One region of the Corynebacterium genitalium ATCC 33030 genome, then DNA from elsewhere that is predicted to be linked to it. Evidence: predicted binding sites of a transcription regulator. Region 1 holds the regulator's gene; the other holds the start of a gene.
What was found. Region 1 encodes LexA, which represses DNA repair genes until DNA is damaged. Its sites were predicted from a motif close to CGAACANNTGTTCG; they were not measured.

Region 1 (5,337 bases):
GCTTTCCCCGCCTTGGAGGCGACCAATGACGGCGTACGTGTGAAGGTGTTCCCGACAAAGGCCGCTGCTGATCAATCCATGGTGACGGCGACGTTGGCAATGCTCATGCGCCAAATCGACGTCTCGGTCTCCCAGATGGTGAAAGGCCTGCCGTTGCGGCAGCGTGTGGCCGTCGATAAGTATCCGCACGGTGGTGCCGCTGGGCTGGTCGAAGATGCGCGCGTCGCCGCGATCCGCGATCTCATGTTCGCCCACGGTGGACCAGTGCGTACACCTGCAGAATTCGACGCGCTACTGAACAAGGTCAAGCCCGAGGTGGCCGGCATGGTTCGGCGCACGGTCGTCGGCATCGCCGGTGGTGTGGTCGAATACATCAACACTGCGGCGGAACTTCAGAACTGGGATGGCCCAGCTATCGACGACATCCGCCAGCAGATGAACTTCCTTCTACCCAAGAACGCCATCACAGTGCACGGGATGGAGAATCTTCAACACCTTCCGCGGTACATGTCGGCGATCCAGATTCGGCTCGAGGAGATGAACCGCGACCCCGACCGCGATGCAGACCGCCAATCGGTAGTCGACGACGTGAAGAAGTACCTCGATGCCAAACTGGCCCGGCTACCGCAGGCGGCCCGTAAATCCCGGGCAGTCAAGGACATTCTGTGGCGGATCCAAGAGCTGCGTGTGAGCTTATTCGCTCAGCGACTCGGTACAGCGAAACCGGTAAGCCCGAGGCGGATCGAGAAGATGGTGGATAAGCTCTAGATGCCTTCCATGCCGCGGTCTTTGCGGCGCATCAGCCTGATCTCGGATTCGAAGTCGTCGGCGCTTTCGAAAGACTTGTACACGGACGCGAAGCGCAGGTAGGCGACCTCGTCGAGTGCGCGGAGCGGCTCGAGGATGGCAAGGCCGATTTGGTTCGACGGAATCTGCGAGCTTCCCTGCGCGCGGACGATCTCTTCCACCTCTTGGGCGAGGCGCTTCAAAGCGTCATCGGAGACATCGCGTCCCTGGCACGCGCGGCGTACGCCGACAATGAGCTTGTCACGGTCGAAGGGTTCGCTGACTCCGTTGCGCTTGACCACGGTCAGGACAGCTTTCTCGACCGTGGTGAAACGACCACCGCACACGGTGCATTCACGTCGGCGCCGAATGGCCGATCCTGCGTCGACTAGGCGCGAGTCAGAAACCCGAGAGCTATCGTTCTGGCAAAAGGGGCAGTGCACCCCTCAAACTCTACTCCCCCAGAAAAATCTTTAGCGGTTGTTCACTGTTGCAACGGCGTTCTGGAGATTCGCAGACTCGTTCACCGGCTCCGGGCTGAAACCGTCGTCCTCGAAAGAGAACGCGCCGCCGAAGATAGAACCCGCAACGAGACCGAGGCCGAGCAGTGCGCCCATAAGCGTGGCCGCGCGCTTCTCGCGGCGAGTTTCGAGAGCCGTGTTCGGGCTGTCCGGATCCTCTGGGCGCGCTCGCAGGGGTGATTCATTCATTCGATTATGCTCATCGAGTGTTCGAACATGACGGTGCGAGGCACGAATCACCGGTGCACGGTCAAGGTCCCAAACATCCGCTGGCTCAACCTCAGCAGAACGGAGGTTATCGGTAGTATTAGCACTGTTAGGGCGGGCGAGAGAGATAGTCATCATTCTTCCTTTCTTGGTTCGGATTTGATTCTACGAACCGCACCGGACATGTTCGATTGCAATGATCGCTAGAATGTTCGATAGTTCCTATGTTCGATTTATAGCAAGGGCCGTAGAGTTTGTCTAGACGTGGTCAAGAAATATCGAACAAATTTGCCTACGCATGGTAAAAGTGGACACAAGGGAACCGAACGGTGCCGCGTGTCGTCGAACATTGGTGAGGAATTCCAGCGCTGAGTTTCTCGCCACACCGATAGGAACAAGGCACCGAGGACAACCGATCAGAGGAGAACAGGAACATGCCCCAGAGCGCAGACAAGAAACCGGACATTAAGACCCTGACAGAGAGGCAGCGCCGCATTCTCGAAGTCATTCAGGATGCGGTGGTGCTCCGCGGCTACCCGCCGAGCATTCGGGAGATCGGCGATGCCGCCGGCCTTCAGTCGACGTCGTCTGTGGCCTACCAGCTCAAGGAATTGGAGAAGAAGGGCTTTCTCCGTCGCGACCCGAACAAGCCCCGCGCCGTTGATCTGCGTCACCTGCCGGAGAATGGCCGGAAGAAGCGCAAGGCTGATCCGAAACCGGACGATGCGGCACCGCCGCGCTACATCCCCGTCGTCGGGCAGATTGCTGCGGGCAACCCGATTCTCGCTGAAGAGAACGTCGACGGCTACTTCCCTCTGCCGGAAGAACTCGTCGGCGACGGTGATCTCTACCTGCTCCAAGTCGTGGGTGAGTCCATGCGCGACGCGGGCATCCTCGACGGCGATTGGGTTGCCGTGCGTACCCAGCCGGTAGCGGAGGAAGGTCAGTTCGTCGCGGCGCTTATTGAGGGGGAAGCAACGGTGAAGGAGTTCCACAGGGATTCCTCCGGTGTGTGGCTTCTCCCCCACAACGAAGCCTTCGCCCCGATCAAGGGGGATGATGCTGAAATCATGGGGCTCGTTGTCTCCGTGTTTCGTAAGCTCTAGACCATGTCCCCTTTGAGCAGGTAAGGAAGACCCATGAACGCCGAAGAGCGATGCCAGCTCACCGCCTCCCACGGGCATGTGGAGTCTGCTGACCCGCGCTCGCAATCGGCCTCTCGGGCGAGCTCCTCTATCGCTCGAGCAGCTTTGGCGCACCTGCCAGACGATGGCGTCGTGTTCGTTGATTCCGGTGCAATGGCCGTGCATGTGGCCCAATCGTTCGCAGAGGCGGTGACATCAAGCGGCACCGGCAACGCAGCGGCGTTGTCCTTTGTCACGCACTCCATTCCTGTCGCCCTGGAGTTATCCAGCACAGCCGGTACACATGTTCAGCTCCTGGGCGGCTCCGTGAACTACGCGGCACAGTCCACCGCTGGTGACACGACCTTGCGTACGCTCGCGTTGATGCGGGCAAAGGTCGCCGTGATCGATGCCGACGCTCTCACCGTCAACCACGGCCTGTCTACGGATGATGCCCAACAAGCCGCAGTGAAGTCGGCAATGGTGATCAACGCTGAGAAGGTCGTGGTTCTTTGCAACTCCGCACGGTTCGGCCAGGAAGCGGTAGTCAGTTACGCCCCGCTCGACAGCATCGACGTGCTCATCACTGACGCGGACGCTTCGGATGAGGTGGTGCAGAAGCTGTCTGAACACGGCATCGACGTAGTCCGAACCGACCCAGACCACTAACTCGGTTCTACGCTACGACGAATTCTGCGTACTGCTCGGCGAGGACGCGGGGCAGGCGGACGTCGATAAGCGTGCCCTCTTCGTTGTACTCCTCGCTGCGCACAGTGCCCTCCTCATGGACGCGTGAGACAACATCGCCGCGGGTGAACGGGACGAGCAGCTTCACGTGGGCATCGAGAGTGTTCAAGAACATCTCGATCCGGCCCTCAAGCTCGTCAATCCCCTCGCCGGTCACGGCGGAGACGAAGACGACATTGTGCTTCGAATCCGCGAACGCGTGGCGTAGCTCGGCTAGCACGACGGGGTCCGCTTCGTCGATCTTGTTCACCACGATGATCTCCGGCGGAATCTCCTCGCCCGTGTCCCGGGTGATCTCCGCCAGGACATCGTTGACGGCCTTGATCTGCTTCAACGGGAACGGGTCGGAGCCATCGACAACGTGGAGCATGAGGTCAGCGCCGACCACCTCTTCCAGGGTGGACTTGAACGCCTCGACAAGCTGCGTGGGCAGGTGGCGGACGAAGCCGACAGTGTCGGTCAGGACGACGGTGCGGCCGTCAGCAAGCTCGGCGCGTCGCGTGGAGGGATCCAGGGTGGCAAACAGTGCGTCTTCGACGAGCACCCCAGCGTCGGTCATCGCGTTGATTAGCGAGGACTTGCCGGCGTTCGTATACCCGGCGATGGCGATCTTCGGCAGCGTCGAGCGCTGGCGCTGAGCGCGCTTGATGTCGCGGGCGGTCTTCATCCCGGAAAGGTCGCGGCGTAGCTTAGCCATGTCAGTGCGCAGACGGCGACGGTCGGCCTCAATACGCGTCTCACCAGGACCACGCAGACCCACACCACCGTTGGAGCCTGCCCGGCCGCCAGCCTGACGCGACAGGTTGCCACCCCAACCACGGGTACGGGTGTAGAGGTATTCCATCTGCGCCAAGGACACTTGCGCTTTACCCTCTTTGGACTTCGCGTGCTGGGCGAAGATATCCAGAATGAGCATGGTGCGGTCGATGACTTTGATCTTCAGGGCTTCCTCAAGCGCCACCAACTGGCCCGGCGAGAGACCACCATCGCACACGACGGTGTCGGCGCCGGTGGCGTGCACAATGTCACGTAGTTCGCTCACCTTTCCGGAACCGACGTAGGTGCCCGGGTCCGGCTTGTCGCGCTTTTGGTAGATCATCTCTACCACTTCAGCGCCGGCGGTTTCAGCCAGAGCCGCGAGCTCGTTCATGCTTGCCTCGACTTCGGCCGTCGTCCCTTCCGTCCACACGCCGACGAGGATGACCTGCTCCAGCTGGAGCTTTCGGTACTCAACCTCGTAGACATCCTTGTGCTCTTCGGAGCGGATTTCGGTCTCGCGGGTGACACGCCGAAAAGCATTGCGTTCGGCCAAGTCCAGCGTGCCGACAGACGGCTCATGGGCCTCGTCGCGGCCCCGATCGGTCGGTTGCGGCGCATTGTGGCGGAAAGCCTGGGCGAGCAGCTCGTCATGGCTGGGTTGAGAACTTGCGTGCGAAGAAGTGGTCATTGAGTCCTTATTGTTGCACAGTAGTTTTCTACCTCAACAACCCAGCCATCCAGCTTGTTCCCTCCGTATGCGGGATTCTTTGACGGCAGTTGTAGGATCTGGAGACATGACTCAAGCGATCAGCACGGATCTTTCCAGCATCGGCATGAACTATGCGCGATGGCAGGACGCGGTGGAGGCGGCGATCGCCTCGAATCAGCTTGCCGTTACCGGCGAGGTCCGCGGGGGCCAGCTCATCCAGTTCGCCGACATCTCCGGAGCGCAGCTGAACATCCTGGCAGTCGAGCCGTTCGCAACATTCGCCGGCTTCGACTCCACCACCCGCACGTACGCGAACGTCACCATGGTCACGGATGTCGTCGGGTTCTGCGAGATCATCGATCCCACCGGCACGGTGCTCACCTCCGTCACGGCCAACATCGCCCAGGGCCCGCTGCTTGTCGACGAATCCACCCTCACCTGGCAGGAAATGGGCTTCACCATCCTCGGGATGGACGTGGCACGG
Region 2 (5,337 bases), 800 kb from region 1:
GAAGCCGAAAGGCAAGGACACGCCGACGGTGATGAGGAAACTCCAGAACCATGCGCTGGCGTCCATCTTGGCGTCGACCAATGCGCCGGTGAGGAACACCGCAGCTACGGGCAGCACGACGTTGACGATGATGACGAGCAATCTCGCGACCGCAATCTGCATGTTCGTCAGGGGAGTCAGCGCTAGCTGCCGCCCCCATCCGCTGTTGTGCTCCACGACCACCAGGGACGATTGGGAAACAGCTCCCGAAATTCCCGCGTAGAGGGCCATGCCGAGCATGACGAAGGCGGCGACGTTGCCGTTGCCCAGTTCATCGTCTGAATACTGCTGGGCAGCACCGAAAATGAGGTAGAGAATCACCGGAAGAACGATGTTGAAGAACAGCGAAGAGGCATCGGATTTGAGGCGTTTGAGGTTGTGCAGCGCGAACTTCAGGGTGGTCATGGTTGCTCCTCGCTTTCTGGGTCATCTGAGGTGAGTGCGATGAAGGAGTCCTCTAGGGATGTTCTAGTGACGGTCAGGTCGTGAGCATCGGTCTCGGTGAGTAGTTTCCGGGCGTAGGAGTCGGAGTCCTGGGTGGTGACGTCGATAAGCCCCTGCGATGACTGCGCTGTGACCCGTTTCTTGTCTGCGCCGGCGGTGAGACTGTCTGTCGGGCCGTCCGCGATGAGCTCGCCGCGATCGAGCACGATGATGCGCTCCGCGAGGTTTTCAGCTTCCTCGAGGTAGTGCGTGGAGAAGATGATGGTGCGTCCAGAGTGGGCCTGGGCGCGCATCGTGTCCCAGAACTCGTGGCGGCTGGTGGCGTCCATCCCGGTGGTTGGTTCGTCGAGGATGAGAATGTCCGGCTTGCCCAGCAACGCAATGGCGAAGCGGACCCGCTGCTGTTCGCCGCCAGAGCATTTGCCCACCCGGCGGTTCTGAATCTTGGTGAGATTCGCCTGCTCGATCGCGGCCTCCACGCCGATGGAATCGCGGTGCGTGGAGTTGATCATGGCCAGGGTGTCTTTGACGGTGACAGTGTCGAGGAGACCGCCGGTCTGCATCACCGCACCGATGCGTGCGTCCCGGATCGCCTGCGCCGGGGTCATGTCGGCCACGCGTACTGTGCCGCTCGTCGGCTTGGTCAATCCGAGAATGAGGTCCACCAGGGTGGTTTTGCCTGCTCCGTTGCGCCCAAGCAGGCCGACGATTTCACCGCGGCCAATGCTCAGGCTGACATCTTCAACGGCTTTCACCGATCCGAAATGCTTGCTCACGTTCTGTGTTTCGATCATGCTTCACATTTCACTGCGCGCCGGGGAGCCGAACGTAGTCCTGCTGTCACGATCTCGGCGTGACAGTTGTCATGGGTGTTAGCCTGGGGTCAAGATTGCGAGCCGATCGATAAGGAGCACTAGCTATGTTCACCCGTTCCCGCGACGAAGTGGAAAAAGTCGAGTGGGGCGGCGGCACCTCTGAGCGTGTCGTCACCGCCAAGGACAACATGGGCTTCGCCATCGCCCACACTGTTGTCCGTGCTGGCACTGAGTCCAAGCTGCAGTACCGTAACCACCTCGAGGCTTGCTACTGCATCGGCGGCTCCGGTGAGGTCGAGGACACCGAGGGCAACGTGTACCCGATCACCCCGGGCACGGTGTATGTGCTTGATGAGCACGACGCCCACTACCTCCGCGGCGGCAAGGACGAGGACCTCATCCTAGTCTCTGTGTTCAACCCGGCCATCACCGGCGATGAGAAGCACGAGCTGACCGCCGACGGCTTCAGCTCCTACTAAACACGGTAAAACCCCAGGGACTCCGCAATGCGGAGTCTCTTTTTGTGTGAAAGGCCTGTTGCGAGCACCATGGGCAGTATGAACACTGACCGAATCCGCCGCGCCGTTCTCATTGTGGCGCTGCTGAACCTGCTCTACTTCTTCATCGAGTTCGCCGCGGCCGTGATGATTGGCTCAGCCGCGTTGTTTGCCGACTCCGCAGACTTTCTCGAGGACACGGCGATCAACCTGCTGGTGTTCTTTGCAGTGGCGTGGCCGGCGTCGCGCCGTCGAAAAGCAGGAAGCGTGCTCGCGGCGCTCATCCTGATTCCTGCGATCGCAGCGATCGTGATGGTTGTGACCAAGATTCTCAACCCGGAACCGCCATCTGCGGAAGGGCTGACTGCGGTGGCATTCGGTGCGCTGGTGGTCAACGTCATTTGCGCAGTGATCTTGCTGCAGTTGCGGGAGCAGGGCTCGTCACTCGCGACAGGTGCGTGGCTCGCGGCGCGTAACGACGCCCTTGCCAACATCCTCATCATTCTCGCCGGTCTACTCACCTTCGTATGGCCGACGGCGTGGTTCGACATCGTGGTCGGCGCGATCATCGCCGCGGTGAACCTCTCCGCCGCCAAGGAAGTGTGGGAAGAATCCCGCGAGGAGCACGATTCTGTCGAGGAAGCCTTCGCGGAAATGGAGGACTAGCTTTACGACGTTTTAGTCCGCCGCAAAACCCCAGGGACTCCGCAATGCGGAGTCTTTTTCATCGGTGATATTCGAACAATTGATCGATGGGTGTCCGGGTCGTTGTGTAGAGTCGGGGTAACCGACAACGTGGGGCATTAACAGGGGTGGTGGTCAGCGTGAACATACTGGATGAAGAGCTGGATCTGGAGTGGTTGGCTGAGGAAATCGTGGCGACATACGTTACGGTTGTTCGTTCGAAAGCGCGATTGATGGTGCTGATTGGCGATTTCGATCAGATGGGGTTAGCGAATGAGTGCGGAGCGACGAGTACGGCGGCCTGGCTAATCAGGCGGCTCGGGGTATCGGAGTCGACGGCGCATGAGTACGTGAGTGTTGCACGGCAACTGAACGATTTCCCATACCTGACGGAGATGTTCCTCGATGGTAACCTGAGCTACTCTGCGGTGCGTCTACTGCTCAAGTACCTGACCGCTGACAATGAGTTCGAGCTGGTGAAGATGGGCATGGAGCTGAACTACCACGGCCTGGAAAGCGCTCTCGCCGGAAAGCAGAAACCTAACGAGGCGAAGGAGGAGGGCAGGGAGTATTACCTGCGGTTGAAGCAGGAGGCAGACGGTGGCCTGAAGCTGTGGGGGAGGCTCAACGCCGCAGATGGTGAAGCTTTCAAGGCTGCGCTCAAAATTGGGCATCTCGCGTCCGCTGCCGAGGATGGGGAGCTAGAGAAGCTGCTGGGTGGGGATGGGGTGGTCGACAATGAGAAGGTAGATGAGCTCATCCATGAAAAAGAGAAGGATGAGGAGGCTCGACAGGCAAAGCGGGAGGTGTCTGGCTTCGGCTTGCCGACGCCGCGCGCCTTGGTCTTCTCCCTCATGGGAATAGTGAACATGGCCCGTACAAAACCCATCAGCACTCTTCGGGCGCCGGGCGCGCACGTGAACGTCATGATGACCGTGGACGGGCGAGCCTACTTGCCTAACAACGCTGGAGCGACGACCGAGACGCTGGAGCACCTCGTATCCAACGCCTTAGTCAGGTTGGATACGGTGAGTAATCAGGGCCTCATCCTGAACACCGGTCGGTCAACCCGCCTAGCAACGGACGGACAGGTCAACGCGCTCATGGCCATGTGGGGCGGGCAGTGCGCGACTCCGGGCTGTACGCATCGACGCTTCATGGAAATGCACCACATCCGCGACTGGGCTGAGGGCGGTATGACCGACCTGGATAATTTGCTGCCATTGTGCTCCGGATGCCACTCTCTGGTCACAGAAGGGTACACAACCATCACGCGCAATGGCCATGAGATCGTCTTCGAGTTCCGCGACGGTTCCAAATACGTCTCCTACAACCATTCCCTGCCCGTTCGGAATGACGGTTACGAGACTGCCGATTTGAACGAACCCCTGTGGGCCGACAGTTTCGCCGGATAAAGTAGTTCGGAACATGTCACCAACCGCAGAAGGGAACAGCGATGTCCACTGCAGTAAACGATCGCGACGACTCTGAGGTTACGGCTAAACGACGGTCAGGCTGGCTCGGTCCGGGCCTGCTCATTAGTGCCTCGTTCATTGGCCCGGGCACAGTCACCACGGCGACGGTCACAGGTGCAAGCTTCGGTTTCGCCCTGACATGGGCGATCGTGTTCTCGATCGTGGCCACGATCATCCTGCAAGAAATGTCTGCGCGCCTGGGACTCATGGGCGGGTTGAGCACGGGCGAAGCAATGCGCGAAACGTTCGAGTCGCCGGTGGCGAAGCTGCTGATGATCTCGCTCATTGTCACGGCTATCGGCATCGGCGGCGCCGCATACGCTGGCGGTGACACCACAGGTACAGCCCTCGCGCTTTCCGACGTCACCGGCCTGAGCATCCCCGTCCTGTCCTGCATCATCGTCGCTGTGATCGTTGTCCTTCTGCTGACCGGCAGCTACAAGGTCATCGAGAAATTCATGACCGCGCTGGTGATCATCCTGGCACTGATCTTCCTGATCACCGCAGTGGCAGTGAAGCCGGATCTCGGCGCGATGTTCAAAGGCATCTTCGTGCCGGGCCTTCCAGACGGCTCGGTGCTCACGGCGATCGCGCTGATCGGTACGACAGTGGTGCCCTACAACGTCTTCCTCCACTCCAACCTGGTCCAGGAAAAGTGGGGCGATGAGCCGGGCAAGCTGAGCTTGAAGAAAGCCCGCGTGGACAACATTGTGTCGATCTCCATCGGTGGGTTGATCACGTTGGCGATCGTGGCTACAGCAGCGTCGACGCTCTTTGCCCAGGGCATTGCAGCCGAATCAGCTGCGGAGCTGGCGGAGCCGTTGCGTCCGGTGCTCGGCGACTTCGCGCCGTGGGCGTTGGCGATCGGTCTGTTCGCGGCTGGCCTGACCTCGGCTATCGCCGGCCCGCTTGGCGCTGCCTACGCGATCTCCGGCGTGCTCGGCTGGTCCTCTGACCTGAAAGACAACAGGTTCCGCGCGATCTACCTGGCCGTGGTGCTCATCGGGCTGGTGATCGCGGTGACCGGTGTCAACCCGATCCAAGTGATTGTCCTGGCGCAGGCAGCCAACGGCATCCTGCTGCCAGTGGTGGCGTTCTTCTTGCTCTACACCATGAACAACAAGAAGCTGCTGGGAGACAACGCCAATGGCCTCGCCTCCAACATCCTCGGCGGCTTCATCTTCTTGGTCACCGTGGTGCTCGGCGGGTACTCGCTGTATAGCTTGTTCTAGCGGGATTGCTTGCCCCTGTCGAAGGCGGCGATCACGCGCTCAACGTACGCCTGCGGATCCTCGGCGTTCATGATGCCGCGGACGATAGCTACGCCGTCAACGCCGGCTGCGGCGAGGTCAGCGGCATCGTCGACGGTGACGTCGCCGATGG

Region 2: HMPREF0291_RS11010 (HNH endonuclease signature motif containing protein) is a predicted target of LexA. The motif match lies at 2,534-2,547, and genes of this name have one in related genera.

What each region holds. Positions count from the first base shown of each region.
Region 1 is NZ_CM000961.1:1,530,763-1,536,099, reverse strand. It holds gene hrpA (ATP-dependent RNA helicase HrpA) at 1-768, shown strand, start outside; gene nrdR (transcriptional regulator NrdR) at 765-1,229, opposite strand; gene HMPREF0291_RS07210 (hypothetical protein) at 1,260-1,496, opposite strand; gene lexA (transcriptional repressor LexA) at 1,949-2,620, shown strand; gene HMPREF0291_RS07200 (DeoR/GlpR family DNA-binding transcription regulator) at 2,654-3,307, shown strand; gene hflX (GTPase HflX) at 3,315-4,832, opposite strand; gene HMPREF0291_RS07190 (hypothetical protein) at 4,951-5,337, shown strand, end outside.
Region 2 is NZ_CM000961.1:2,329,513-2,334,849, reverse strand. It holds gene HMPREF0291_RS11030 (ABC-2 transporter permease) at 1-444, opposite strand, end outside; gene HMPREF0291_RS11025 (ABC transporter ATP-binding protein) at 441-1,277, opposite strand; gene HMPREF0291_RS11020 (ectoine synthase) at 1,403-1,777, shown strand; gene HMPREF0291_RS11015 (cation efflux transmembrane domain-containing protein) at 1,856-2,461, shown strand; gene HMPREF0291_RS11010 (HNH endonuclease signature motif containing protein) at 2,620-3,894, shown strand; gene HMPREF0291_RS11005 (Nramp family divalent metal transporter) at 3,936-5,186, shown strand; gene HMPREF0291_RS11000 (thiamine phosphate synthase) at 5,183-5,337, opposite strand, start outside.